DNA from 2 places in the Streptococcus sp. 517s genome. Region 1 is predicted to be linked to the other one. Evidence: predicted binding sites of a transcription regulator. Region 1 holds the regulator's gene; the other holds the start of a gene.

The links. Region 1 encodes NrdR, which represses ribonucleotide reductase genes. Its sites were predicted from a motif close to ACACNATATATNGTGT; they were not measured.
Region 2: the regulator NrdR is predicted to act here: its motif matches at 1,407-1,422, upstream of nrdH (glutaredoxin-like protein NrdH).

Annotation. Positions count from the first base shown of each region.
Region 1 covers NZ_CM136847.1:444,688-447,857, reverse strand. Annotated here, with positions in the region: gene ACVX3R_RS02515 (DnaD domain protein) at 1-914, opposite strand, end outside; gene nrdR (transcriptional regulator NrdR) at 915-1,388, opposite strand; gene ACVX3R_RS02505 (GntR family transcriptional regulator) at 1,529-1,894, shown strand; gene ACVX3R_RS02500 (ABC transporter ATP-binding protein) at 1,899-2,594, shown strand; gene ACVX3R_RS02495 (hypothetical protein) at 2,610-3,170, shown strand, end outside.
Region 2 covers NZ_CM136847.1:1,005,341-1,008,510, reverse strand. Annotated here, with positions in the region: gene nrdE (class 1b ribonucleoside-diphosphate reductase subunit alpha) at 1-994, opposite strand, end outside; gene nrdH (glutaredoxin-like protein NrdH) at 1,075-1,293, opposite strand; gene ACVX3R_RS05125 (phosphocarrier protein HPr) at 1,656-1,919, shown strand; gene ptsP (phosphoenolpyruvate--protein phosphotransferase) at 1,924-3,170, shown strand, end outside.

The DNA.
Region 1 (3,170 bases):
TTTTCATTGACATTTGCCGAATCAACCTTGTTAAAGGTTAGAAGCAAGACGATATTGATGACTTCGTCCAACAAGCCTAAAGACGCCATCTGATGAAGGAGTTCTCGCTCGCTCTGGGTGATGTTTCCCTTACGCGTTTGCTTGATTTCGGCTAAAAATTCCAGGGGAGTTTTATTTTTGGCTTCCCTGATAATGGTCATTTCTTTGGGGCTAAAGTCAGAAGATGCTGGCTTTTGCGCAATCTTTTCACGCATGCGTTTGACTGAAATAACCTGAGCCACCGCTGTCGCCTTGGCTAATTGATAGATTTCAAACCAGGTCCATTTCTTTTCATCTGCGATGGCAAACAATTCCAAAACATCTGCTTGCTCGTTTTCAAAACGCAGACCATCTCGAGCCATCAAGCGCTGAAAATGTTCCAAATCAAAATCATTTTTCACCCTGTTTTTTGACTCGATTGGTATCACTTCTTCAGTCAGGTTTGGAAAAACTTGGCTCAAAGAAACCGAGAGTGCTTCTCCCTCACTTGGAGCTTGCTTCATGGAAGCAAGCGCAGTATCCCCAATCTTTCTCTCCAATAATCTGCTATAGACAGAATGACTTAGAAATTCCTGACTGGAGAGGGGAGGATGAAGCTGTAATTCATAGGTTTCTCCCCTTTGATAAAGGGTCAACAAATCCAAAGCAGATAAAATTTTAAAGGATTGGAGCAAGGTCGGCATGCCGAAGTTTAAGTGGTTAAGGATATGGGAAAAGAGATGCTCCTTTTGCCCTCCATCCCAAAAGGTAATGGCATATAGATAGAGGCTCAGTGCCTCCTGACCGATAATCGGGAGGTAGCACTGCACCAGAGAAGATGTATCTTGCGACACCCGATTATTCTTTAGAAAAGAAAAACGGTCATTTGGTTTCATCTATTTTTCCTTTTTCTTCTTAGAGGACTGAGTGATCTGCTGGAGAAGGCTCTCCAACTCACTCACATCCTTAAAGCTACGGTAAACACTGGCAAAACGAACATAGGTAATCTCATCCAGCTCTGCCAATTCTTCCATGACTAAGGACCCAATATATTCACTTTGGATCTCATTCTCACTGCGACTACGGAGTTTTTGTTCGATGCGATTGACCACCATGCCGATCTCGTCACTTGAAACAGGGCGTTTCTGGGCTGAGCGGATAATCCCATTAAAGATTTTATCTCTCGAAAACTGCTCACGTGTACCGTCTTTTTTGACGACGACCAGCGTTCTTTCTTCTACTCGTTCATAGGTTGTAAAACGATGCTGACACTCGTCGCACTCACGTCTTCGACGGATGGTATTTCCTTCTTCGGCTTGTCGACTATCAACAACACTAGACTTGGTAGCCCCACATTTTGGACAACGCATGCATTTCCCTCCTTGTCGTTTTCTTTTCATTATACCATTTTTTGAGCAATTCCCAAAACAATTCTTATTTTTACTTGACAAGTTTTTTGTTTTATTGTATTATTTAATTAGAACAATAAAGATAAAGAAAGGAGACTATGATGTCCTGGTCATTTGATAATACAAAACCCATTTATTTACAGATTATGGAAAAAATCAAACTACAGATTGTTTCCCATGAACTGGAACCCAACCAACAGCTCCCTACTGTGAGAGATTTGGCGAGCGAGGCTGGTGTCAATCCCAATACCATTCAGCGCGCCTTGTCTGACCTTGAACGTGAAGGATTCGTTTATAGCAAACGAACAACTGGTCGTTTTGTCACCGAGGATTTGGACCTCATCGTTCAGTCCCGCAAACAACTTTCCGAGGAGCAACTGCAACACTTCGTCTCTTGCATGCTTCAATTTGGCTACAAAAAAGAAGAACTGCCAAATGTATTAAGCGACTATATTAAAGGAGTTTAAGACTATGACACTACTAGCACTTGAAAATGTATCAAAATCATATGGAGCAACTGCGGCACTTGACAATATCTCACTAGAGATTTCAGCTGGAAAAATTGTCGGGCTCCTTGGACCAAATGGATCCGGAAAAACAACCTTGATCAAACTGATCAATGGCCTCCTTCAGCCAGACAAAGGACGTGTTCTCATTAACGAACAGGATCCAAGTCCTGCTACCAAGGCGATCGTATCCTATCTACCAGATACGACTTATCTCAATGAACAGATGAAGGTCAAGGAAGCCCTGACTTACTTTAAAACCTTCTATCAGGATTTCAATCTTGAAAGAGCCCAACACCTTTTAGCCGATCTCGGTATTGATGAAAACAGTCGCCTAAAGAAACTATCAAAAGGGAACAAGGAAAAGGTCCAACTCATCCTGGTTATGAGCCGTGAAGCCCGCCTATACGTTCTGGACGAACCAATCGGAGGCGTGGATCCAGCTGCCCGTGATTATATCCTCAATACCATCATCAATAACTACTCCCCAACCTCTACGGTACTGATTTCAACCCACTTGATTTCAGATATTGAGCCAATCTTGGATGAGATCATCTTCCTCAAAGACGGAAAAGTCGTCCGCCAAGGAAATGTTGATGATATTCGTTACGAGTCAGGTGAATCAATTGACCAGCTCTTCCGCCAGGAATTTAAAGCCTAAGCAAAGGAGATTATTATGTTTTGGAATCTAGTTCGTTATGAATTTAAAAATGTCAATAAATGGTATCTGGCACTCTACGGTGCTGTACTTGCAATTTCAGTTTTGATTGGAGCTTTTATTAGCAGTCTTAGCCAGAGTTACAATCCTAACAATGCTGCTTATTTCATCTTCTTTTTAGTACTAGTCTTTGGAGGACTCAGCGTCACTCTTTGGATTGCAACAATCTTTTTAATCATCCGAAGATTCAAGGGGAGTGTTTATGACCGCCAAGGGTACTTGACCTTGACCTTGCCTGTCTCTGAGCACCAAATCATCATCGCAAAACTTTTAGGTGGTCTTGTCTGGTCCATCTTAAGCTATATCGTCTTTATCTTGAGTGTATTGATTATCTTCTTCTTAACACCAATAGAAAAAGACTTCACTGCCCTCTATAACTTCATTTCCCCTTACCTCAGCTACGGCTGGCTGTATGCCCTATCACTATTTGTCGGGTCAATCACATGGATTTTATCTATTTACCTCTCCATCTCTATCGGACAACTCTTTAACGAATATCGAACAGCTATGGGAATTTTA
Region 2 (3,170 bases), 560 kb from region 1:
GATTTGCGACCAATTCATCGTATTTTTCAGTGATGTCGATGTAGTTGAATGGCACACCGTATTCAAGCTCTACAGAGTATGGGCTAAAGAGATACATTTCTTCATTTTTACGAGCCAATTCGTAGAATTTATCGGGTACTACAACACCAAGTGAAAGAGTCTTTACACGAACTTTTTCATCAGCATTTTCTTTCTTAGTTGAAAGGAAAGCAATGATATCTGGGTGAAAGACGTTGAGGTAGACAACCCCAGCACCTTGACGTTGACCTAATTGGTTTGAGTAAGAGAAGCTGTCTTCAAAAAGCTTCATAACTGGTACGACACCAGAAGCAGCACCTTCATAACCCTTGATAGGAGCTCCAGCTTCACGAAGGTTGCTGAGGGAAATTCCCACACCACCACCGATACGTGAAAGTTGAAGAGCAGAGTTGATAGAACGTCCGATAGAGTTCATATCATCTGTCACCTGGATCAAGAAGCAAGATACCAATTCTCCACGACGAGCACGTCCAGCATTCAAGAAGGAAGGAGTAGCAGGTTGGTAGCGTTGGTGGATGATTTCATTGGCAATATCAATCGCAACGGCTTCATCACCGTCAGCAAAATAAAGCGCATTAAAGAAGACACGGTCTTCCATATTTTCAAGGTAGTATTCACCGTCGTTAGTCTTCAAGGCGTACTGATTGTAAAACTTATAGGCAGCCATGAATGACTTAAATTGGAAGTTTTGGTCCTTGATAAATTGATGCAATTCTTCCAAAAACTCTGGACGGTACTTCTTGAGAAATGCAGTTTCAATATAGTTATGTTCAATAAGGTAGTTGATTTTATCAGTGATTGAATCAAAAACCATAGTGTTTGGAACCACATTTTCTTTAAAGAAAGCATCCAAGGCTTCCTTATCTTTATGAAGCATGATTTGTCCATTAACAGGACGGTTGATTTCGTTATTGAGACGGAAGTAAGTTACGTCCTCAAGATGTTTTAATCCCATAAAAATTCCCTTATCTAATTACAAAAGAAAGGCTTCTAAGTTAGCCCTAGAAGCAGTTTCTTCTGGATGATGTACTAAGATTATGCTAACTGTTTCAGTTTTCCTGGTTGGAAGCCTGAAAAGATTTCAGTTGGTGTTTGGATAACAGGAGCAGCACTGAAACCAAGCTCTTTAACTTGATCAATATACTCAGGTTGCTCGTCAAGATTGATCTCACGATAAGCGATATTATTACTGTCCAAGAAACGCTTGGTCATCTTACATTGGACACAGTTATTTTTAGAATAAACGGTTACCATTTTCGTAACTCCTCTTTCAAAATAGATTACTTTCTTAGTATATCAGAAAAAAAAACTTTGTCAAACTTTTTAAACTAAATCTTGTGCTAAAAAGTTACGGTTTTGAAATCAAAGCACAAGATATAGTGTTTTTTGAAAACATGAATTTTGACTTCCGTTGAACTGTCAAACTTTCTCAAAATAAAAAAACTACATACTGTATATTGGCAATATAAATAGAAGATTTTCAGCAAGTTATCAGAAAGGAAAACGAAGAAAATCCATAAAATACTTGAAAAATTATCTAGAAGGTGATATAATACAGTCTTGTAAGGGTTATCACATATAATCCAAATAAGAAACAATTAAAGGAGAGTCAAACTATGGCTTCTAAAGATTTCCACGTAGTGGCAGAAACAGGTATTCACGCACGCCCAGCAACATTGTTGGTTCAAACAGCTAGCAAATTTGCTTCAGATATCACTCTTGAGTACAAAGGTAAATCAGTAAACCTTAAATCTATCATGGGTGTTATGAGTCTTGGTGTTGGCCAAGGTGCTGACGTTACAATTTCAGCTGAAGGTGCAGATGCTGACGATGCAATCGCTGCTATCTCTGAAACAATGGAAAAAGAAGGATTGGCATAAGGAAATGACAGAAATGCTTAAAGGAATCGCAGCGTCAGATGGTGTTGCAGTTGCTAAAGCATATCTACTCGTTCAACCGGATTTGTCATTCGAGACTGTTACAGTCGAAGATACAAACGCAGAAGAAGCTCGCCTTGATGCCGCTTTACAAGCATCACAAGACGAGCTTTCTGTTATCCGTGAGAAAGCAGTAGGTACGCTAGGGGAAGAAGCTGCTCAAGTTTTTGACGCTCACTTAATGGTGCTTGCTGATCCTGAAATGATCAGCCAAATTAAAGAAACTATCCGTGCGAAGAAAGTGAATGCAGAAGCAGGTCTGAAGGAAGTGACAGACATGTTCATCACTATCTTTGAAGGTATGGAAGACAACCCATACATGCAAGAACGTGCAGCGGATATCCGCGACGTGACAAAACGTGTATTGGCAAACCTACTTGGCAAAAAATTGCCAAACCCAGCTTCTATCAATGAAGAAGTGATTGTGATTGCGCATGACTTGACTCCTTCAGATACAGCTCAGTTGGACAAAAACTTTGTAAAAGCTTTTGTAACCAACATCGGTGGACGTACAAGCCACTCAGCTATCATGGCGCGTACTCTTGAAATTGCAGCAGTATTGGGTACAAACAACATCACTGAAATCGTTAAAGATGGTGACATCCTTGCCGTTAACGGTATCACTGGTGAGGTTATTATCAACCCAACTGATGAGCAAGCAGCAGAATTCAAGGCAGCTGGTGAAGCTTATGCGAAGCAAAAAGCTGAATGGGCACTCTTGAAAGACGCTAAAACAGTAACTGCTGACGGTAAACACTTTGAATTGGCTGCTAATATCGGTACTCCAAAAGACGTTGAGGGTGTCAATGCCAACGGTGCCGAAGCTGTTGGTCTTTATCGTACAGAGTTCTTGTACATGGATTCTCAAGACTTCCCAACAGAAGACGAGCAGTATGAAGCTTACAAGGCTGTACTTGAAGGAATGAACGGTAAACCTGTTGTCGTTCGTACAATGGATATCGGTGGAGATAAGGAACTTCCTTACTTCGATATGCCTCATGAAATGAACCCATTCCTTGGATTCCGTGCCCTTCGTATCTCTATTTCTGAAACTGGAGATGCTATGTTCCGCACTCAAATCCGTGCTCTTCTTCGTGCGTCTGTACACGGTCAATTGCGTATCATGTTCCCGATGGTTGCGCTCTTGAAAGAATTCCGTGCAGCGAAAGCAGTCTTTGACGAAGAAAAAGCAAA